One region of the Pseudonocardia wallangbongensis genome, then DNA from elsewhere that is predicted to be linked to it. Evidence: riboswitches for the same ligand, from Rfam matches in the RefSeq annotation. Region 1 holds a riboswitch; the other holds the start of a gene.
The links. A riboswitch is a leader RNA that binds a small molecule or an ion and turns the genes downstream of it on or off. The one in region 1 is predicted to bind cobalamin.
Positions count from the first base shown of each region.

Region 2: another riboswitch for cobalamin. It lies ahead of cobN (cobaltochelatase subunit CobN); the one in region 1 lies ahead of ACU436_RS28230 (methylenetetrahydrofolate reductase).

Region 1 covers NZ_JBRERS010000009.1:54-11,728, reverse strand. Annotated here, with positions in the region: gene ACU436_RS28280 (hypothetical protein) at 1-820, shown strand, start outside; gene ACU436_RS28275 (polysaccharide biosynthesis C-terminal domain-containing protein) at 839-1,273, opposite strand; gene ACU436_RS28270 (pentapeptide repeat-containing protein) at 1,288-2,031, opposite strand; gene ACU436_RS28265 (SDR family NAD(P)-dependent oxidoreductase) at 3,498-4,007, shown strand; gene ACU436_RS28260 (transposase family protein) at 4,272-5,060, shown strand; gene ACU436_RS28255 (LysR family transcriptional regulator) at 5,387-6,304, opposite strand; gene ACU436_RS28250 (hypothetical protein) at 6,414-6,836, shown strand; gene ACU436_RS28245 (multicopper oxidase family protein) at 6,829-8,463, shown strand; gene ACU436_RS28240 (YybH family protein) at 8,522-8,962, shown strand; gene ACU436_RS28235 (hypothetical protein) at 9,374-9,538, opposite strand; gene ACU436_RS28230 (methylenetetrahydrofolate reductase) at 9,658-10,644, opposite strand; cobalamin riboswitch at 10,786-10,920, opposite strand; partial or broken gene ACU436_RS28225 (superoxide dismutase) at 11,492-11,675, shown strand, end outside.
Region 2 covers NZ_JBRERS010000008.1:71,016-82,690, reverse strand. Annotated here, with positions in the region: gene ACU436_RS26810 (FAD-dependent oxidoreductase) at 1-1,140, shown strand, start outside; gene ACU436_RS26805 (carboxymuconolactone decarboxylase family protein) at 1,133-1,723, shown strand; gene ACU436_RS26800 (SDR family NAD(P)-dependent oxidoreductase) at 1,720-2,568, shown strand; gene ACU436_RS26795 (hypothetical protein) at 2,722-3,138, shown strand; cobalamin riboswitch at 3,134-3,270, shown strand; gene cobN (cobaltochelatase subunit CobN) at 3,305-6,994, shown strand; gene cobI (precorrin-2 C(20)-methyltransferase) at 6,991-7,725, shown strand; gene cobT (nicotinate-nucleotide--dimethylbenzimidazole phosphoribosyltransferase) at 7,740-8,801, shown strand; gene ACU436_RS26775 (DUF998 domain-containing protein) at 8,885-9,604, opposite strand; gene ACU436_RS26770 (DsbA family protein) at 9,681-10,184, opposite strand; gene nhaA (Na+/H+ antiporter NhaA) at 10,281-11,621, shown strand.

The DNA of each region.
Region 1 (11,675 bases):
GAACCCCGCTGACCGACGGATTCCAATCGGGACCCGGGAAACTGTTGTTCGCGATCTCCGGGACTACAGGCATGGAGATGTTCCGGCCGAGTTTGCTGTAGCAAAGACGATTCTGCGCGACGCTCAGAATCATGCGGACGCCATGACATTGTGTGATGCGACTGCGCCGTTCCTACTCTCGGCCGATGATACCGAGTTCTTGAACTTTCTTGGGCAGCTGCGAGCGCCAGTTGTGTACCCAGGTTACGCGGCGGCGCCGGACGCTCTTCAACGTGGCGCAGAACTGCAGGCTCGACTCGGTGAATTGACGCGGCAGGTGATCTCACTTCTCGGCGAGCTGGATCAGATTCGATCCGAGCACGGCGAGCTTGCGGAGGACAGAAGTATCACAGCCTGGGTGGGCAGCGAAGGTCATTCCCTGGTCATGAACTGGCTTTCAGGTCTTTGTCTCACGATCGGAACTGCTGAAGATGAAGACTCAAGTGGCGCTGTCATCGACTCGCTAGTCGATGCGGTATCTAGGGGCGGGCGCTGGAATATTCGGAGTCTGCGGAGGTTAGCACAACTCGAGGCGAGTACCGTAGATGCCGTCGAGGTGTTGTCGATTGTGACGCTTGGAAATGTGGGGCCATTCGGCATGTCAGACGTTGGCGTAGAGGACCTGCCGCGGGGCGGCGGCCTCCCGGAGAAGCTCGGGTGGATCCGTCGAGAGTACTCAGGTCCGCAATGGCCGTACCTCTACATTTTTGGCGATCGCGCAAGTAGGACTAGGCGGCGTGCCTTACTCGCCAAATTGAGCGAGATTCAGTACGCGGGGTAGGCTGGTGTGTGGTGTAGTCTATTCTGCTACAACTCGGCGAATCGCATCCTTCTCGATTTCGTCAGTGGCGTGACGATCGTAAGGCTGATCGCTTGAAGCGACGATGAGGACGTTCTCCTTACCGTCGTTCTTGACCGCGTGCGACCACCCCCTCGGGGGAATTACGGCAACCGCGCCGACTCCATCGAAATTTCGAACATGACGATCCGTGCCTTCACCTTCATCCCAGTGGAGCGACCACCTGTCGCGGAACACAACCGCGATTATCTCTCCGCGTTTTGCGTGATAATGATTGCCTCTGATTGATCCGGGCTCAATCTCGGCGATGTGCATATCCGCGATCGAGCCAATGCATTTCAGCTGCTCCCATAGGACCGAATAGCTGAGGCCTCTGGCGTCGGTGGTATTGTCGAGATCGAAGACCAGCATGGAGCTGGTACCGTCGTCTTGCATCGAACCGGCCTCCTTCAGGTGTTCCCTGAGATCGTCGTGCGATCATCGCGCATACTACCAACGCGATATAAGTGAGGCGAAATGCGTACCGATACTTTCATTAGCTGCTCGCGGACACCCGTCGGGAACTTCGTCGAATCGGGATCCCATCTAACGTCGGGAAATCGTGCGCCCGAGAAGACAGCGCCAGTAAAGTCGGCACCGGATATATCTGCGGCATAGAAGTTCGCGCCAGACAGGTCTGCATTGCGAAATGCCGCATGCCTGAGGATGGCCAGGACGAACGTGGCCTCTCTTAGATCACCTTCCGAGAAGTCGGCCTCAGAACACTCCGCTTCGGTGAGGTCCGCCCTGTGAAGGTCTGCGCCTCTCAGTGATGCACCGCGGAGGCTCGCCTGCCTTAAGTCGGCCCGCGGAAGCGATACTTCGTTGAGCATCTGCTCTGATAAGTTCGCTCCGAAGAGTCGTCCTGATTCTACTTCCCTTGGGTCGAGGGAACGAAACCCAGATCTTGCGCGACGCGTATCGCGTGCGTCGATTCGATCATTTGTCGACCCGGCGGTTGAGGCTGAGGGTTCACCCGCTCGGGTGTCTTCAAGATCTTCTGCCGTCGCCCTGCCCAAGTCGACACGACTAATGCTTCTCAGGAGCATCATTACGGGCAGGTCGGACCAAATAGTTTTTTCCGCCGGGGTGAATGCGCGCTCATTCCTTGCAACAACGTCGCAGACCTGGATGAGCCTTTCGCCCATCTTCATGATTCGCCTTCTCCTAGCCTGGTAGATGGCGGGCCAATCGCGAATGGAACCTGTGCGGCAAGTCGCTGGAGTATGAGCGGTGCTGCGACTCCCGTCGCTAAGGCAATTAGCGGCCTATCGGCGATGGCTGACGCGCCCGCGGCAGCAGCTACGCCAAACGCCATGATAAGCCTCAAAAGGCTGCCAACTGCATAGATGATCGCTGGAGGTCGGCGATGATCGCGCTTCCTTGAGTATCGCTTGCTCCAAGGAAGTGACCCGCGGGCTCTAATTTCGGTGTAGAAGTCAAGGGTCTCAACGAGACCACCGCCGAGCACGCCCCAAAGCGCAGCCACCCACCAATCCATCAGCGAGCGCCTTCGAAAATTTCTCGAGACCCTACGCGAGTCGCGGAGTCGATGCGCTTCACGAAAGGATGGCGCCGACCAACGCCAGCATTCCCAGTGCCAGCAACCAGCTCGCTGCGACGATGAGAATGAACGGGATCCCAATTGCTGCGGCTGATCCCCGCAACGACCTTCCCGGCGGTCGTCAATTCCTGCCACGCCACGGTACCAAATCCTGTGAATAGCCAGCTGGCGATGCCGAGGGCGCCGAACAGCACCCCGAATACGACTCCTACTGGTCCTTGGAAAATCAGAAGCACGCCGAGAACCACGCATGACAATGCGAACCAGCGGAGCCGTATTGGGTCGACGGCGGAGCGTCCGTTGACCGAGAAAGGTGTCGTCATGAGGGCTCTCCCCTTGTGAGCCGTCGGAGATCGTTTTCACTGGGTCGCGGAGGTCGTTGTCGGGGGCTTGCTCTGCGACTCGAATTCGCTTAAGGGTGGGCGCTTGTTACCACAACCTTTGATCAACGGATCCCGTTCACCCGAATGGGGTAGGAGGTGATCGCTATCGGCCAGATGGCGAAATCAGTCACGCACTCTGTCCAGCTCGTAGGGGCGCTCGTGGAGCTGGGAGGCATCACCTCCGCCTCGCCAGGTCAGCCCCTGCCAGCGCGCTTGCGGCGTAGAGCCGCGTGCGACCTGTCACGTAACTGGTCACGGAGGAGGGCGCGACTGGAAGCCGATCGATGTGCCAACCCATCCGCGAGGCACCACAGCTGCGGGCTCGCTCTCTCGTTGCGGGCGCCGCCGTAGGTTGCCAAGCGTGACGGAGCAGCGAGGGGCGGCTCACTCAGTCAGCACAGTTTGATGCGGGTGAATAATGCGCAACTCCGGCCTCGGACACCAGATCATGCTCCTGACCATCAAGTTCCCTGCAAGTCCTTCGGCGCCTGCCGTGTATGCCCTGGTCACCGGCGTGGGGGTTCAGGTACCACTGGGACACGCCCGTCCGAGCGCACACGAGTCGGGCACGGCTGCTTCTCCGCGGTTCGTCGCGCACGAGCTGTTCTATCGCCTGGGCCGCTTCGACCGGCGCCTCGATCGAGTGGTGAACGTGGCCTCCGGCGCTCACCGCGTGTCCGACATCTGGGACGACCCGGACTTCACCACCGGCGACCAGGACGGCCACACCGCTCACGGCCAGTCCAAGACCGCGAACATCCTGTTCGCCGTCGAGTTGGACCGCCGCTGGGCCGACCAGGGGATCCACGGCTACGCCGTGCACCCCGGCATCGTCGTCGGCACCAACCTGGGTGGCTGGATGTCCGAGGAGCAGCTGCGGGCCGCCAACCTGTCCATGGGGCTGATCGACGAGTCGGGCAGGCCGATCATCGACCCCTACCACGAGAAGACGACCCCGCTACAGGGAGCGAGCACCATCGTGTTCGCCGCGACCAGCCCCCTGCTGGCCGGCATCGGCGGCGTCCACCTGCAAGACAACGACATCTCGCCACTGGACGCGGACCCGAAGCCCGTCGACCTCGCCAGCGGCGAGACCCCCATATCCACCGTCGTGCCGCACGCCGTGGACCCGGAGTCGGCGAAGCGGCTCAGGGAGCTGAGCGAGCGGCTGCTCGCGGCGTAGCCCGGATCTCACCGATCGGTGTCGACGTCCGCGGAGCGGATCTCCGGTTCGGCCGGCTCCTGCGCCGTGGCCAGCCATGACGACAGCAACCGCACCGCGTCCCGTGACGGGCTGCCCGCGCGGGTGGCGTACAGGAACAGTGAGCCCTTTCCAACCTGGTGGAGGTCGGGGTCGGCTGCCCGCGGCGTGGCATCACCGGAATGAGTGAAGCTCCTGGTAGACGGGCGATTGACTAGATCAACTCGTCCAGACCAGGAGCTTCAGGTGCCTTCCTACCCCGCCGGGTTCACCGTGTCCAACCACGCCCTCATCACGCTGTCCGACGCGCTGCGCCACCGCCGTGCACAGGTGGGGACCCGGTGGCGGCGACTGACCGTCGGCGAACAAGCCCTGCTCGTGGTCGCGCACCTGCGCAAGGGCGAGACCTACGCAGACCTGGCCACCGGGTTCGGGATCGGCACGACCACGGTGTTCCGCTACATCACCGAGGCCATCGAGGTCCTGGCCGCGCTCGCCCCGACCCTGCGCGAAGCGATCGCAGTCGCGGCGCGGAAGGCGTTCGTGATCCTCGACGGCACCTTGCTGCGCATCGACCGGGTCGGCATGGGATCCGGGCGCGATCGACCGTACTTCTCCGGCAAGCACAAGTGCCATGGGGTGAACGTGCAGGTCATCGCCGACCCCGCCGGTCGGTTGATCTGGGCGTCTGCCGCTCTACCCGGCGCCCGCCACGACATGGGAGCCGCCCGAGAGCACGGCATCATCGACGCCCTCCACAAGGCGGGAGTGCGGGTGATCGTCGATCACGGCTACCGCGGCTCGGAATTCGAGACCCCGCAACGGCGCCGCTCCGCCGACCCCGAGTCCGGCGAACGTCGGCACCTCTCGCGAAACCAGAAGGACGTCAACGCAGCCCACGCTCGTCAGCGCGGACCGGGCAAGCGCGGCAACGCCCAGCTCAAGGCGTGGCGCGTTCTCCGCAAGATCCGCTGCTGCCCGCGCCGGGCGACTGACCTGGTCAAGGCGATCCTGGTGCTCATCCACGCCCACTGACGCCAAGTGGAAAGGGCTCAGTGTCTAGTCCGGGTCGCCGGGGAGTTCATCGCCTCGTAGTGGATCTCCACCGCACCGACGACCGAGTGGCGCATGCGACCGCCGCGGCGAGCAGCGACCCGGGCTGACGGAGGCGGGCACCCAGATCTCCGAGGATCACCCTCAGCACCGGCGACCTACCGCTGGTGAGCCCGACAGCCCCCGCCGGCGTCGTGACGATCCACCACGGCGACGGCAATCTCGTAGCGGTCACCTCCTTCCCCGTGTGACCGAGATGCACGCCAGGCGGCGGCGCCGGCATCCAGAGTCGGCTCGAGATCGGCCCCTCACCCCCGACGAGCCGGCCACCAGTGCACCTCGTGGGGTTCGCCGGCGTTCCAGTCCCAGTTGGTGATCGTGGTGCGCATCAGGCGGGCGGCGGGTGCCAAGTGGCCGTCGGCTCCCCAGTGCAGGGTGACCCTGCGGCGGCAGTCGGGTTCGTCGACGGCGGTCCAGGTGAGCGGAGCTTCCGTGGCGCCGCGGCGGGCGAAGGCGGGGACGAGACCGATGCCGAGTCCCGCGTCGATCAGGGCCGCGATGGCGCTGTGCTCGTCGACCTCGCAGACGATCTTCGGGGTGAGGTCTCGGGCGGCGAAGAGCCGCTCGAGCATCCGGCGTAGCCAGTGTCCCTTGCGGGCGGTGACGAACGGCTCGTCGGCGAGTTCGACGGCGCTCACCGTCGCACGGCCGGCAAGCGGGTGATCGAGTGGAACGCAGACATCCACCGCCTCGTCGAACAGCTGCGTCGACTCCAGACCGTCGGCGTGGATCGGCTGCGAGGTGACGCAGAGGTCGACGTCCTGGGCCCGCAGGCGGGCGGCCATGTCCTCGGCAGGCGACCAGTGGAGCTCGATCTCGACCGCGGGATGGGCACGCTTGTAGGCCGCCAGCGGGCCGGTGAGGGTGAGGAAGGTTTCCGACGCCAGTCGCACGGTGCCCAGTTCCCCGCTGGCGGCCGCGTCGACGGCGCGCCGTCCCGCCTCGAGCTCGCCGAGGGAACGTTCGACGTGATCGCGGAAGAGCTTCCCGGCGTCGTTCAGCCGGAGCCGGCCGCTGCGGTCGAACAGCGGCGCGCCCAGTTCGCTCTCCAGCCGGGTGATGGTGCGGCTCAGCGACGGCTGGGCTACATGCAGTTCCTCGGCTGCCCGGCTGAGGTGCTCCAGTCGCGCTACCACAAGGAACTGCTTGAGCCCATTCAGTTCCACTATGCCTCCCTCGACATAACGCCATAGCAATACTGATCTTAGACGCCATATCTTTCAAGACATAGCTTGGAGGCGTTCGCACCGGAAGATCAGAGTGAGGAGGATCCCCGTGACGATCAGCAGTCCGGGATCCGCTGCGGTTCATAGGACGGCGCCGATCGGCTGGGCGTTCCGGGCGGTCGTCAGTGCGCACGTCGTGGCGATCGTCGGCCAGCCGGTGTTCGCCGGGGTGTACCTGACCGGCGACTTCGACAGCCTGCGCTGGCACGCGGTCGGCGCCGACGTGGTCACCTCCATCGGCTACCTGCAGGTGATCGTGGCGATCATGGTGTGGGTGCGACTGCACCAGGCATGGCCCTTCCTGGCGACGACGGCGGTCGTCGCGGCGGAGACGGTGCAGTACTTCGCCGGCCTGGACGGCGCGCTGTGGCTGCACATCCCGCTCGGCGTGATGACGGTCGCCGCGATCGTCGTGCAGTTCATCGCCGTGTGGCGCCATCCCCTCGTGCAAACGGAGACGCGCCGTGCGTGAGCACGACGCGCACCGCGCTGTGGGTCGACGCCGGGTGCTGGGCATCGGCGCGGCACTGGGGCTGATTGCGGCCACCGGGCTGTCGACCTCGACCGCGCTGGCCCGCCGGCCGTCGCTCACCGGTGCCGAGTTGCCCAGCGCCGTGCCGCTGCCGCCGCCCTTCGAAGTACCGCTGCCGATCCCCGCGGTGCTGAAGCCGATCAGCACCTCGGGCGGGGTCGACCGTTACGAGATCACCCAGCGCGAGGCGGTCGCGCAGATCCTGCCCGGAGTCCGGACGCCGCTGTGGACCTACGGGGGCACCTTCCCCGGGCCGACGATCGAGTCTCGCCGCGGACGGCCGATCACCGTGACGCATCGCAACGAACTGCCCATGCCGACCGTCGTGCACCTGCACGGCGGACGGACCCCGGCGGACTCCGACGGCTACCCGACCGACCTCGTTCTGCCCGATCGCCGGCCGAACTCCGCCGAGACGATGCACGGCGTGCACGACATGCACGCGATGAGCGGCATGCCGGGGATGCCGGGGATCCAGGACCCGCGGGCGGTGGTGACCAGGCTGACGCGGGACTACACGTTCCCGATGGACCAGCGGCCGACGCTGCTCTGGTACCACGACCACCGGATGGACTTCACCGCCCCCGCGATCTGGCGAGGGCTTGCCGGGCTGCACATCGTCCGCGACGACGCCGAGGACCAACTCGGCCTGCCCGCGAGGCAACGCGAACTGCCGCTCATGATCGCCGACCGTTCGTTCGCCGCGGACGGCAGCCTCGCCTACCCCGCGCTCGACCCCTCGCTGCGCAAGCAGCCGGGCGTGCAGGAGCCCTTTCTCGCCGGTGTTCTCGGCGACGTGATCCTGGTCAACGGCGCGCCCTGGCCCATGCACGAGGTCGACGCGGCCCGCTATCGACTGCGCGTGCTCAACGCCTCCAACGCCCGGCACTACGAACTCGAAGCGGTCACCGACGACGGGGAACGACTCGATCTCGTGCAGATCGGTGCCGACCAGGGACTGCTCGCTGCGCCGGTCACCCACGGGCTCCTGCCGATCGCGCCCGCCGAGCGCTACGACGTGATCATCGACTTCTCCGGGGTCCCGATCGGTGGGCGCGTCAGGCTCGTCAATCGGCTCGGCTCGGGTCCCACCCGTGAGGTGATGGCCTTCCGCGTCGCACGGCGCGGCACCGACGGCAGCCGCATCCCCGCCACGTTGTCGACCGATCTGCCGACCTGGCAGCGGTCGGACGCCGTCAACGTGCGCGACATCGCCTTCCGCGCCGGGCAGGTGCACGGCGGCCACGGGTGGCTGATCGGCGGGCTCCCGTTCGACCCCGCGCGCTCCGACGTCACCGTCGGGCTCGGCGACGTCGAGGTGTGGCGGCTGATCGCCGACGTCCACCACCCCGTCCATCTGCACGTGGTCGGCTTCCGCGTGCTCTCGCGCAGCGGCCGGCCGCCGCTGCCGCACGACGCCGGGCTCAAGGACACCATCTCGCTACGACCCGGCGAAGCGGTCGAGATCATCACCCGCTTCGACGGCTACCGCGGCCGATACCTCTTCCACTGCCACAACGCCGAACACGAGGACATGGGCATGATGGCCAACCTCGAGATCGTCTGATTCGTGTCACACCTGGGATGAGTCAGGAATCCACCACAAAGGAAAGGGTTGAGTATCGATGCCTACGCAACGCGAGGTTGACGAAGCCGAGATCCGCCAGCTGGTCGACAAGATCGTCGAAGGGCTCCAAGGCAAGGATCTTGAGGGCCTGAGGCGTCTCTACACAACGGACATCGTGTCCTTCGACATCGAGCCGCCGCTCCAGCACGTCGGAATCGAGGCGAAACTCAAGAACTGGGCGTCTGTATTCACGTTCTTCGAGCGGGTGAATTACGAGGTTCGCGACCTGACGCTCACCGTGGGCGACGACGTGGCCTTCGGGCACGCCTTCGCTCGCCTCAGCGGCACGCTGAAGAACGGGCCGGCGATGAGCGGTATGTGGGTCAGAGTCACGTACTGCCTCCAGAAGATCGACGGCGCGTGGTTGATCGTGCACGACCAGGTCTCCGTGCCGCTCGACATCACCAGCAGCAAAGGCGTTGTCGACCTCGAGCCGTGATCCCGCCAACCCACTCCCGCCTGCGCCGCGGCGCGACGGCACCACATCCCAGGCCCTCACATCCAGCGGTGGTGACACCGTGACGCCCGGGGTGCCATGCCAGCCGCGGTCAAGGCGGGACGATGCGTGTGGTTAGTGCGCAACTCCCTTCTCGGACACGGTGTTACCCGTGACGACCACGGTCGGTGCGAACGCCGGCCAGGTCCGGGATCGTTCACCCCGTCGCCGCGACCGTCCAGTCCGACCTCCCGCGGATGAGCACCTTCGACTCCGCACGCAGACGTGCAACGACCTCCGCCACCACGCCCGGCTCCTTCATCGGCCTCCGATCGACACCGGTCCGGGGCGAGATGACGAACGAGCGGTACTGGGCAGCGATCCTCGACTGACGGCGCCGACGACCGCTCGACGTCAATCGCGGGCCCGACGGCTCGTCACGCGCTCCTGGCCGGCGCGGACGTCGGTCACCGGCATCGCGTCCTGCAGCGGTGCGCCGAGCTCGGGGAACCATCGGAACGCCTGCGGCTGCCGCTCCCACTCGCAACCGGCGCACTCCCCCGTGCGGTGCTCGTCCATCCTCGCCTCCGGCTCGTCGCCTAATTGCCATTCTCTTGCAGCAGCGAACAGTGTGCGTTCCCGAGCGGGCCAGGTCGACCCCATGCCAGCTCGCTGCCGATGCGGAGGGCGTGCCGGCATCACGGAAGGCTGAGAGCACTGCCGGACCCGTGCGCCCGCTCACCGACCCGGCATCCGAGCGTTGTCGACGGTCGCTCGGTGGCAAGGCCCAACCACATCACCAGCTCCACGGTCGCGGCGGAGCGGTTCAGGGTGTAGAAGTGCAGGCCGGATACGCCCTCGTCGAGCAGACGCGAGCACAGCTCGGCGGTCGCGTCCATCCCCGCGGCGCGGAAGGCGACCGGATCGTCGGCGTAGCGGCCGAGCCGGTCGACGAGGGCGCCCGGCAACGGAGCACCGGACAACTCCGGGCCGCGCCAGAAGGTCCTGACCGTGGTCAACGGCATGATCCCGGGCAGGAGCGGGCCGACGCATCCGGCCGCGACGAGCCGGTCACGCAACCGTAGGAACGCCTCCGGGTCCCAGAACAGCTGGCTGACCGCGAAGTCCGCCCCGGCCCGGAACTTCCCCAGCAACCGGGCGAGGTCCGAGTCCCCATCGGCCGAGCGGGGATGGCCGTGTGGGAACGCCGCAACGCCGACGCAGAAGTCACCCAGCCGGCGCACGAGCCGCACCAGGTCGTCGGCATGAGCCAGGCCGTGCGGGTGGGTGACCCACTCCCCCAGCGGGTCGCCGGGCGGGTCCCCGCGCACCGCGAGCACGTTCCGGATGCCCGCTGCGGCGTAAGCGCCGATCACGCGGCGCAGCTCGGCGACCGAATGCGACACCGCGGTGAGGTGCGCCATCGGGACGAGGGTGGTGTCGGTGGCGATGCGAGCGGTCGTGCGGATGGTGCGGTCGCGGCTCGACCCGCCCGCGCCGTACGTGACCGAGACGAACGCCGGATCCAGCGGCTCCAGGCGGCGGATGGTCCGCCAGAGATCCACCTCGCCGCGCTCGTCCTTCGGCGGGAAGAACTCGACCGAGAAGACCGGCCGCTCGCCGGCGATCCGCTGAACGATCTTCACCGGCCCACCGCCGTCGTTCCCGTGCCCGTAGCTGTCCACTGCTCTCTCCTCGCGAGCGGTACGACGACCCGCGGAGAAGGCAGGCAGCAGCGGCAACCGAGGCGCGACGGCCCGGCATCCGCCCGGCCCGCCCTCGAGACCGCGGATCAGCGTGCACCGGCCGGCGCACGCACCGGCGGCAGGTCTTCGGACTCACGGGCCCACGCTCGCGCGCACCTACTGGCCGTCGCTTCCCAGGCTCACACCCAGTGCCGTTGACGGCGGTCGTTCCCGTTCACCGCTGCGGGGCAGTCCCGGACTCGCACCGGGTTCCCTCTTGCCTCGACCCGCGCCCCGGAAGGGCACGCGCCGAACCGTCGGCGACGAACACCGTACTGCGCCACAACGACCGCTCGGCGGCCGCGCTGCACTTCTGGGACCCGGACACTGCCGCGTTCCGCTACCTCGTTGCCGACGAGATCAGCGCCAGCCTCGACGCGCTGAAGCAGGCCCGCATCTGGCACCTCCTGCTCGACCGTGCCCGGTCGGAGGGCATCGGTGTTCTCGCGATCTCCCACGACGGGCCGCTCCTTGCGGTGGCTTCCCGGCTGGTCGAGTGGGGGGACTTCGACCGCGCCGAGCAGGCCTGACCGTCATGGCTGCAACCATCTTGCAGTAGCAAGATTCTCTCGGCAGTGGCATGCTGGAACGGCCGGTGATCGTTCTGGCAGCTCGACATCGGCTGCATGGGTCCGGGGCCCGGTTCGTGGGCGACGCCTCCGTACCGCGGCCCCGGACCCCTCCCGTCCCCCACGTGGGCACCGCGCTCGAGCACCGCCTCCGATTCAGCAGTAAGTTGCAGGTGCTGGATGTTCGCAACTGCAGATCACGAACGAGGAGTACCCCTGTGGCCGAGTACGCGCTGCCCGATCTTCCCTACGACTACGGCGCCCTCGCCCCGCACATCGCCGGCGAGATCATGGAGCTGCACCACTCCAAGCACCACCAGACCTACGTCGGAGCCCTCAACCAGACCCTCGACAAGCTCGCCGCCGCCCGCGACGGCGGCGACTACGGCGCCATCGTCGGCC
Region 2 (11,675 bases), on a different contig from region 1:
GGGCTGACCGACCGCGCCTACGTCGAGGCGCTCGTCGAGCGGTTGCCCGAGGCGATGGAGTGGGTGCAGAGCCACGGCGTGCGGTTCCAGCGGCGCGCCACCTACTTCGTCACGGCCTCGCGCCCGCGGATGATGCCGGTGGGTGGCGGCGAGTCCCTCGTGCGCCGGCTCACCGACGCCTGCGAGAAGGCCCAGGTCGACGTCCGCTACGGCGCACCCGTGAGCGCGATCGACCCCGCCGGTGCCGGCTACGAGGTGACCTTCTCCGGGACCACGGTCACCGCCCGGACCGTGGTCGTCGCGTGCGGCGGCTTCGAGGGCGACCCCGACCGGCTGCGGCGCCACCTCGGCGACGCGGCCGCCGGCATGAAGCCGATCGCGCCCGGGGGCCGGTTCGACACCGGCGAGGTCATCGACCTGGTGCTGGCGCTGGGGGCCGCCGGGGGCGGCGAGTGGGCCGGCTTCCACGGCGAGCCGGTGGACGCGCGCAGCACCCAGCCCGAGGCGTCGGTGATGGTCTTCCCGTACGGGATCCTCGTCGACCGAGACGGCAGCCGGTTCCTCGACGAGGGCACCGGCACGGTCGACGAGACCTACGAGGACTGCGCCCGCGCGATCCTCGCCAACCCGGGCTCGTGCGCGTACTTCGTCTCGGACGCGTCGTTCCTGCAGGTGCCGGGGATCGAGCGGGGCCTGCTGACGGACCGGGCGCCGATCCGCGCCGACAGCCTCGCCGACCTCGCCGCCGAGCTGGGCCTCGACGCGGCGGCCCTGGAGGCGACGGTCCGGGAGTACAACGCCGCGGTGGTGCCCGGGCCGTCCGACCCGAGCCGGCCCGACGGCCGGCACACGGCGGGCCTGACGCCGCCGAAGTCGAACTGGGCGGTGCCGATCGAGACCCCGCCGTTCCTCGGGATCCCGCTCGTCACCGACATCGTCTTCACCTACGGCGGCATCGCCACCGACGCGGGCGCCCGCGTGGTGGACGCCGCCGGCAACCCGGTGCCCGGCGTCTACGCGGCGGGGGAGTGCACCGGGATCTACCACCACAAGTACCCGGGCGCGACGTCGGTGATGCGCGGCCTCGTGTTCGGCCGGGCCGCGGGGATCGCGGCGGCCCAGGAGGCGGGCCGTGGGTGACGGCGAGCGGCTGCCGCGGCTGCGTCCGGACGACCTGGACGGCGCCCAGCGCGACCTGCACGCCACGTTCGTCGGCGGTCCCCGGCAGAGCCAGGCGGGCTTCTTCCCCGTCGCCGACGCCGACGGGGTGCTGAGCGGGCCCTACCGGGCGATGCTGCTCAGCCCGGCCGCCGGGGCGCCGCTGGAGCGGCTCGGCCGGGCGGTCCGGTACGAGGTCGGGCTGCCCGACCGGGCGCGGGAGCTGGCGATCCTCACGGTCGCGCGCCTCACCGACAGCGAGGTCGAGTGGCAGGCCCACGAGCGGCTCGCGCTGTCGGTGGGCGTGCCGGACGCGACGGTCCGCTCGCTGTGGGCGGGCGCGCCCGCCTTCGGCGATGACGACGACGGGGAGCTCGACGCGCTCGTGCACGGGTTCGCGCACCAGCTCCTGGCGGACCACCGCGTCGGCGACGCGACCTTCGCGGCGGCCCAGGAGACGTTCGGGCGGGCCGGGGTGTTCGAGCTCGTGACGACGATCGGCTACTACCAGACGATCGCGCACATCAACAACGCATACGCGCTGCGCCCGGCGGAGCGCCCGTGAGCGCCGAGCTGGCGGGCCGCGCGATCGTCGTGACCGGCAGCGGGCGGGGCCTGGGCCGGGCCTACGCGCTCGACGCCGCCGACGCCGGAGCCGCGGTCGTGGTCAACGACGTCGACGAGGACGCGGCGCGGGAGGTCGTCGCCGCGATCCGCGCGCGGGGCGGGCGGGCCGCGGCGAGCGTGCACTCGGTCACGGACCCGGGTGCCGCGGACGAGGTCGTCTTCACCTGCGTCCGCGAGTTCGGCCGCCTCGACGGGCTGGTCAACAACGCCGGGGTCCTCACCGAGGCACCCGCGTGGGAGACCACCGCGGAGCAGAGCACGGCCATGGTCGAGGTCAACGTCCTCGGGTCGATCCACTGCGGCCACGCGGCGATCCGCCGGATGCGCGCGCAGGGCGGCGGGTCGATCGTCAACGTCACCTCGGGCACCCACCTCGGGCAGCCGGGGCTCGCGGTCTACGGCGCGACCAAGGGCGCCATCGCGTCGCTGACCTACGGCTGGGCGCTCGATCTCCACGGCACCGGCGTTCGCGTCAACGCCGTCTCCCCGCTGGCCGTCACGCGGATGAAGCTGCCGCCGCACGACGGTCACGCGCACCCCGAGGACGTCGCCGCCGTCGTGCGCTACCTGCTCAGCGACCGCTCCGCGGCGCTGACCGGCCAGATCGTCCGCCGGGCCCGCAGCGAGCTCGGGCTGATCCGGCACCCCGCCATCGGGACGATGCTCACCGGGAACTGGACGATCGACCGCATCGCCGACGCGTTCGAGACCGGGCTGGCCGACGAGCTCGAACCCGTCGGCTTCGGCGGCCACCTGGTCCGGCCCGGCTCGCACGGCCGCTGACGCACCCGTGTCGCTCCTGGCCCGGCGTCCGCCCTCGATCGCGGGCACTTCGCACATCCAGCATGGACTTCGCATAGGGCCGGGCTTGTGTGAAGTCGATGCTGGGTGTGCGAAGTCGGCCGGCGTCTCGCATACTGGGACAGATCTGCCGGTGTGGTCGACCTCAGGCGAGCGCTCGAGCCCGAGCGGGCACCGCGGCCGGCGGCCGTCGCGTCGAGCGCTCCGGCCGGCGCCGTGATCAGCACCTGCTCGACGAGCGGCGGGGTGAGCCCGCCCTGCTCGGCGATCGTCTCGGCCCGGCCGGCCTCACCGATCCGGAAGTCGGCGATCGAGCCGCGGTTCGTGCCCGTCGCCGCCCCCGCGCCGACGCACAGCAGCACGAAGCCGACCCACGCCGCGATCGCCCACCACGGGTGCCGCGCGCTCCACACCGCCGCCCGCACCGTCCCCCCGCTCCCGATCACGCGTCGAGCGTTCCGCCTCCGGGGCGCCGGGTCACTGCGGTGCGCCGGTCATGACGGGGTGGGGCAAACCCCCACCGGGAAGGTCGGCATCCTCACGACGCGTTGACCGCCGGACCCGCCGTGTGTTCCAGTTCTCCGGGACGGCAGTGCAGGAAGCCGGTGTGACTCCGGCGCGGTCCCGCCACTGTCACCGGGGAGCACCCGGGAGCCAGACACTCGCTGCCGTCACGACTCCGCCGAGCAGAGGGCGCGGACCCTCGGGAGGAACGCCGATGACGCAGCCCGTGCTGCTGCTGTCCACCGCCGACACGGAGCTGCTGGCCGCCCGCGGGTCGGGCGCGCTGTACCGCACCGCCAACCCGGCCCGCGTCGAGCCGGACGGCCTGCCGCCGTTGCTCGACGGCGTCGCCGTCGTCGTGCTGCGGCTGCTCGGCGGCCGCCGGGCCTGGCCGGAGGGTGTGGACGCGCTCGCGGCGTCCGGGCTGCCGGTCGTGCTGCTGGGCGGGGAGGCGGCGCCGGACGCGGAGCTGATGGCCGCGTCGACGGTGCCGGCCGGGGTCGCGTCCGAGGCGCTCGGATACCTCGCCGCCGGTGGCACCGCCAACCTGCGCGAGCTGCACCGGTTCCTTTCCGACACCGTGCTGCTCACCGGCGAGGGGTTCGACCCGCCCGCCGCGATGCCCGAGTTCGGCGTCCACGGCGCCCGCACGCAGGACCCGGCGAAGCCGACCGTCGGCGTGGTCTTCTACCGGGCGCACGAGCTGTCGGGCAACACCGCGTTCGTCGACGTGCTGTGCGAGGCGATCGAGGCCCGCGGCGCGAACGCGCTGCCCGTGCACTGCGGCTCGCTGCGCGGGGCGCAGCCCGAGCTCATGCAGCTGCTGGGCGGGGCCGACGCGCTGGTCGCCACCGTGCTGGCGGCGGGCGGCACGGTCGCGGCCGGCGCGAGCGCCGGTGGTGAGGAGGAGTCGTGGGACGCCGGCGCGCTCGCCACCCTCGACGTGCCCGTCCTGCAGGGGCTGTGCCTGACGACGTCGCGGGCCACCTGGGCGGCGTCGGACGCCGCGCTCTCGCCGATGGACGCCGCGATGCAGGTCGCGATCCCCGAGTTCGACGGCCGCCTGATCACGGTGCCGTTCTCGTTCAAGGAGACCGAGCCGGGCGACGACATCCCCGTCTACCGCGCCGACCCCGAGCGGGCCGGCCGGCTGGCCGGTCTCGCCGTGCGGCACGCCCGGCTGCACGCCACGCCGGTGGCCTCGCGGAAGGTCGCCGTGGTGCTGTCGAGCTACCCGACCAAGCACTCCCGGGTGGGCAACGCGGTCGGGCTGGACACCCCCGCGTCCGCCGTCGTGCTGCTGCGGGCCCTGCGGGATGCCGGCTACGCGGTCGGCGACTTCCCGGAGGACTCCGACGAGCTGATCCACTCGCTGATCGCCGCAGGTGGTCACGACGTGGAGTGGCTCACCGAGGAGCAACTGGCGGCCGCGCCCGCGCGCGTCCGGCTCGCCGAGTACCGGCGCTGGTTCGACGCGCTGCCGTCCGCGCTGACCGACGGCATGCGCTCGCAGTGGGGCGAGCCGCCGGGCTCGCTGTACGTGGACGGGGACGACATCGCGCTGGCCTCGATGCAGTTCGGCAACGTCGTCCTGATGATCCAGCCGCCGCGCGGGTTCGGGGAGAACCCGGTGGCGATCTACCACGACCCGGACCTGCCCCCCTCGCACCACTACCTGGCCGCCTACCGGTGGCTCGAGGAGGAGTTCCGTGCCGACGCCGTGATCCACCTCGGCAAGCACGGAACCCTCGAATGGCTGCCCGGCAAGGGCCTCGGCCTCGCCGCCGAGGACGCCCCGGACGCCGTGCTCGGCGAGCTGCCGCTGGTCTACCCGTTCATCGTCAACGACCCCGGCGAGGGCACCCAGGCCAAGCGCCGCGGCCACGCGGTGGTCGTCGACCACCTCGTCCCGCCGATGGCCCGCGCCGACACCTACGGCGAGATCGCCAAGCTCGAGCAGCTCCTCGACGAGTACGCGGCCGTCCAGGCCATGGACCCCGCGAAGCTCCCGGCCCTGCGCACCCGCATCTGGGAGGTCGTGACCGCGGCCCAGCTCCACCATGACCTGCACGTCGACGCCGCGCCCGGCGAGGACGACTTCGACGACTTCGTCCTCCACATCGACGGCTACCTCTGCGAGGTCAAGGACGTCCAGATCCGGGACGGCCTGCACATCCTCGGCGGCCCCCCGGAGGGCGAGGCCCAGGTGAACCTGGTGCTGTCGATCCTGCGGGCGAGCCAGGTGTGGGGCGGGAAGGCGGCCCTGCCCGGCCTCCGGGCCGCGCTGGCGGAGTGGGCGGGATTGGACGAGCAGGCGCTCCTCGCAGCGCCCGGCGCCCAGGTTCAGGAAAGCCACATTCCTGAACCTGCAGTACAGGAATGTGGCTTTCCTGAACTTCAGCGGCTGCTCGCCGTCGCCCCCGGGCCCGCCGTCACCGGGGCCGATCTCGTCGATGTCCTCGAAGGGGTCGCTCGGGCACTCGTCGCCGGCCTGCAGCAGCGCGGCTGGCGCGAGCCCGCGGCCGTCTGCGCGTCGCTGCTGGGGGAGGAGATCCCCGCCGTCGTGGCGGTGCTGGGGTTCGGCTGCGCCGAGGTCGTGCCGCGGCTGGACCGCACCACCGACGAGGTCGCCGCCGTCCTGCACGCCCTCGACGGCGGGTACGTCCCGGCGGGGCCGTCCGGCTCCCCGACCCGCGGGCTGGTGAACGTCCTGCCGACCGGGCGCAACTTCTACTCCGTCGACCCGAAGGCGATCCCCTCGCGGAGCGCGTGGGAGGTCGGGTCCGCCCTCGCGGAGTCGCTCGTCGCGCGCCACCTCGCCGACACGGGGTCCTACCCGAGCAGTGTCGGGCTCACGGTCTGGGGCACGAGCGCGATGCGCACCCAGGGTGACGACCTCGCCGAGATCCTCGCGCTCATCGGCTGCCGCCCGGTGTGGGACGACGCGTCGCGCCGGGTCACCGGCTTCGAGATCGTCCCGCTCGATGAGCTGGCCCGGCCCCGCATCGACGTCACCGTCCGGATCTCCGGCTTCTTCCGCGACGCGTTCCCGCACGTCATCGGCCTGCTCGACGACGCGATCCGGGCGGTCGCCGAGCTGGACGAGCCGTCCGACCAGAACTTCCTGCGCGCCCACGTCGAGGAGGACGCGGCCGGGCACGGTGACCGCCGCCGCGCCACCTCGCGGATCTTCGGGTCCAAGCCGGGCGCGTACGGGGCGGGGCTGCTGCCGCTGATCGACGCCCGCAACTGGCGCAGCGACGCCGACCTCGCCGAGGTCTACGCGGTGTGGGGCGGCTACGCCTACGGCCGGGGCCTGGACGGGCGCGAGGCCCGCGCCGACATGGAGCAGTCGTTCCGGCGGATCGCCGTGGCCGCGAAGAACCAGGACACCCGCGAGCACGACATCGTCGACTCCGACGACTACTTCCAGTACCACGGCGGCATGGTCGCGATGGTCCGTGCGCTCACGGGCCGCTCGCCCGCGGCGTACGTCGGCGACTCGGCGGTGCCGCAGGCGGTGAAGACGCGCACGCTCGCCGAGGAGACCAAGCGGGTCTTCCGCGCCCGCGTGGTGAACCCGAAGTGGATCGCGGCGATGCAGCGCCACGGCTACAAGGGCGCGTTCGAGCTGGCCGCCACCGTCGACTACCTGTTCGGCTACGACGCCACGGCCGGCGTCGTCGACGACTGGATGTACGGGCAGCTCGCCGAGAGCTACGTGTTCGACGAGACCAACCGCGCGTTCATGGAGAAGTCCAACCCGTGGGCGCTGCGCGGGATCACCGAGCGGCTCCTGGAGGCGGCCGACCGCGGCATGTGGGCCAAGCCCGACGACGCCGTGCTCGACCGGCTCCGCCAGACCTACCTCGACCTCGAGGGTGACCTGGAGGGTGCGGAATGAACACGCTCGTCGGTGTGGGGGTCGGGCCCGGGGACCCGGAGCTCGTCACGGTCAAGGCGGCCAACCTGCTGGCCAAGGCCGATGTCGTCTTCGTCCCGGTCGCCGACTCCGGGGAGACCGGGCGCGCCGAGCAGACCGTCCTCTACTACGCCGAGGCCTGGCGGGTGGAGCGGGTGGTCTTCGCGTTGCACGACCGGGAGCACACCGAGCGTCGCGAGCGGGCGTGGGACGCCGCTGCCTCGCAGGTGGCGGCCTGGTTCGCCGCGCGTCCCGGCAGCACCGCCGTGTTCGCGACCATCGGCGACCCCTGCGTCTACTCCACGTTCAGCTACCTCGCCACGTCGGTCCGGCACGTGCTGGGCGAGCTGGACGTGCAGCTCGTCCCGGGGATCACCGCGATGCAGGACCTGGCCGCCCGCTCCGGGACGCCGCTGGTGGAGGGCCGTGAGCCGCTCGCCCTGTTCCCGATGACGGCGGGCCCCGAGCGGTTCCGGGAGGCGTTGGAGCGCGGCGACGCCGTCGCCGCGTACAAGTTCGGCCGGATGCTGCCCGAGACGCTCGCCGTGCTCCGGGAGACGGGCCGGCTCGACGAGGCCGTGTACGGCGAGGGCCTCGGCCTGCCGGAGGAGGACATCCGCCCGGCCGCCGACCTGGACCCGGACGGGCAGGGCCCCTACCTGGCCACGTTGATCGTCCCGCCGAAGCGCACCGGCCGCGGCGGATCTCTGTGAACGGGGAGGCGCCGATGGACCTGCTGGCCGAGACCGTCGCCGCGATCGCCCCCTCGGACGGCGCCGCGCGGGCGACGGCCGCCGAGCGCCTGGACCGGATGACGAAGCCGCGGGGCTCGCTGGGCCGGGTGGAGGACCTCGCCGTCACCCTCGCCGGCATCGCCGGGACGTGCCCGCCACCGGTGCCCGAGCCCGCGGCGGTGGCCGTGTTCGCCGCCGACCACGGGGTGCACGCCCAGGGCGTGACGCCGTGGCCGCAGGAGGTCACCGCGCAGATGGTGGCGAACTTCCTCGGCGGGGGAGCGGTGGTGAACGCGTTCGCCCGGCGGCTCGGCGTCGAGGTGTGCGTGGTGGACGTCGGGGTGGCGGCGCCGCTGGACCAGGCTCCGGGACTGCTCGCGCGCCGGGTGGCCGCCGGCACCGCCGACCTCGCCGCCGGTCCCGCGCTCACCCACGAACAGGCGCGCGCCGCCGTCGACGTGGGGATCGAGACGGCGCGCGACCTGGTGGCGGCCGGCAACCGCTGCCTCGTCACGGGCGACATGGGCATCGCCAACACCACCGCGGCCGCCGCCCTGATCAGCGCCTTCACCGGTGCCGGCCCGGCGGATGTGACCGGCCGCGGCACCGGCGTCGACGACGCGACCCTCGCCCGCAAGACGTCCGTGGTGGCCACGGCGCTGGCCCGGCACCGGCCCGACCCGGCCGACCCGCTCGGCGTGCTCGCCGCGTTCGGCGGGCTGGAGCACGCGGCGCTGGCCGGGTTCCTGCTCGCCGGCGCGGCCCTGCGCGTGCCGGTGCTGCTGGACGGGGTGAGCGCCGGAGCGGCCGCGCTCGCCGCGGCCGCCGTCTCCCCGGACGCGCGGGGCTACTGGGTGGCCGGCCACCGCTCGGCGGAGCCGGGCCACACCCGCGCCCTCGCCCACCTGCACCTCGACCCGCTGCTCGACCTGGGCATGCGCCTCGGCGAGGGCACCGGCGCCCTGCTGGCCCTCCCGCTCCTCCAGGGCGCCGCACAGGCCCTCCAGGACGTCGCCACCTTCGACGCCGCCGGGGTGACGGAGAAGCCGGTCTGACGCTAGCGCCCCGAACAACTCGGGCCTACTGCGCGACGCCCAGGCGGCGCCGCTCGCTACGGCCGGAGTTGTTCAGGACCCTCCTAAGGGCGCGGGGCGACCGTCGGCCCGCCCGGATTCGGGGCGTCCGCGGCCCGGCGCCACACGGCGGGCCAGGACACGCGCACGAGCTGCACGGCCAAAGCGGCCACGACGGCGACGTAGAAAGCGAGCACCATCCGCTGGAGGATGCCGCCGACGTCGACGGGGCCGTAGATGCCGGGCACGAGGTCGTTCAGCCGGCTCGCCACGTATGCCGCGGCGAGCACGGCGGCGGCGATCGAGAGCGTGCGGACCGTGGAGACGACCGGCGCCCATTCCGGCTTCTCGGCGAGCCGGACCGCGGCCGCGACGCCGGCGAACGACAGGAGGGCGAGGATGCCGGCGCCGGCGAACTGGTGCACCCAGCCGGCGAAGGTGAGGATCCGCGGCGCGTCGTCGGCGGGGAAGACCGCGGCGAGCACGAGGCAGAGCGCCCACACCGCGAGCAGCACCGTGGGTCGGCCGGCCATCCGGACGCCCGACCGGGCCAGCCCCGCCAGCACGGCGAGGGTGCCGACGGCCAGCGCCACCGCGGCGGAGAAGAACAGCTGTTCGCCGCCGTCGACGAACGCGTAGTAGCTGAGCGGCACCGAGATCGGGTTGACCTCGCGGAAGTGCGTGACCCCGAGGTAGATCATGATGATGGTCGCGCGGGCCAGCGCGAGCAGCGCGATCACCGCGAAGACCAGCGGAGCCACACCCAACCGGCCTGATCGCTGCACGCCCCCCATGGTGTCCCCCCGTCGCCCCACCCGTGGTCATGCGAACGCGGCGCGCCGGGTGATCTGTTCCCGGTGGTCAGCGCGCGAGGCCCACCGGTGCCGGAGCGGTGGTCTCCAGCGCCTCGAGGAGGTGGTCGACCGTGATCGAGCCGCGGTAGATCTCGCCGTTGACGAACAGGGTGGGCGTGCCGCGCACGCCGCTGCGGACACCGGAGTTGAAGTCGGCCTCGACCCGGTCCTCGACGAACCGGGTGTGCGGCCACGTGACCTTTTCCGGCGGGACGCCGAGCTCTTCCGCGTAGCGGCGCAGGTCCTCCTGCCGCAGCTGCGGTTCGTCGCCCGAGTAGAGCTTGGCGTGCATGGGCCAGAACTGCCCCTTGAGCGCCGCGCCCTCCGCGGCGACGGCCGCTGACAGGGCGAACGGGTGCAGCTCGGCCAGCGGGAAGTGCCGGAACACGAAGACGAGCCGCTCCCCGAGCTGCTGGCGGACCTCTTCGATGATCGGGTACGCCCGCCGGCAGTAGGGGCACTCGAAGTCGCCGTACTCGACGAGCGTGAGCTCCGCCCCGAGGACGCCCAGGAGGTGGTCGTAGCTGCCGATCCGCGGTTGGAGAGGAATCGTGACCTCCGTGGGCGTGCTGCTCGGGGCGGCGGCCGCCGATGGCAGGATCGCGCCGTGACGGTGACAACTCTAGCCGAGCGCGGCGACCTCAGTCGTGCCGCGCGCGACTTCCTGCGCACCGAATCCGGCTCGGCCGTGCTGCTCCTCACCGCAGCGGTGGTCGCGCTGGCCTGGGCGAACCTCGGTCGCGGGTACGAGGACTTCTGGCACACCGAGGTCGCGTTGACCTTCGGCGCCACGGAGCTCTCGCTCGACCTGCGGCACTGGGTCAACGACGGGCTCATGGTGCTGTTCTTCTTCAGCGTCGGGCTGGAGATCTCCCGGGAGATGGTGCTCGGCGAGCTGCGCGGTGTCCGGGCGCTCGCGGCCCCGACGATTGCGGCGATCGGCGGGCTGACGGTGCCCGCGCTGCTGTTCCTGCTGTTCAACGCGGGTGGTCCGGCGTCGGGGGCGTGGGGCATCGCGATCTCCACCGACACCGCCGTCGTGATCGGCGTGCTCGCGCTCGTCGGCCCGCGCTGCCCCGATCAGCTCCGCGTGTTCCTGCTCGCGCTCGCGATCGTCGACGACATCGGTGCCGTCGCCGCGATCGCGCTCTTCTACACCGAGGACGTGCAGATCACCTCGCTCGTGTGGTCGGTCGTGCTGTTCGCGGCCCTGCTCGGGCTGCGGTTCGCGCCGTTCTGGCGCACCCCGATCTACGTGCTGATCGGCGTGGTCATGTGGCTCGCGGTGCTGGACTCCGGGGTGCACCCCAGCGTGGTCGGGGTCACCATGGGCCTGCTCGTCAACGCCTACGCGCCGCGCCCGCGGGACGTGATGCGCGTGCAGGTCCTGGGCACCAGCTTCCTGCTCGACCCCAGCCCGGAGCGGGCGATGGCCGCACAGGCGGCGGTCACGGAGGCGGTGTCACCCAACGAGCGGCTGCAGCTGCGCATCCAGCCCTGGAGCAGCTACGTGATCGTGCCGGTCTTCGTGCTCGCGAACGCCGGCGTCGTGCTGACCGGCGAGACACTGGCTGCAGCCGTCGCCTCCCCGCTCACCTGGGGGATCATCGTCGGGCTCACGGTCGGGAAGCTCGTCGGCGTCACGGCAGGAACCTGGGTGGCGCTGCGCACCGGATGGGGTCGCGTGCCCGACACCCTGCGCTGGGGCCAGATCGTCGGCGGCGCCGGGCTCGCCGGCATCGGGTTCACCGTGGCGCTCTTCGTCACGGAGCTCGCCCTGACCGACGAGGAGCTCATCACCGACGCGAAGATCGGCATCCTGACCGGCTCGCTGCTGGCGGGCCTGATCGGCTGGCTGATCTTCCGCCTGGCCGGCGAGAGAGGAGGCCAATGCGCCCCGACAGGCCTCCCGGTCCTGCCACCCCGCCCCTGGCGCCCACCCGCATGACCAGCAGCGTCATGGCTCCATAGTGCTGTTCTGAGGGCCTGCTGGACGACACTA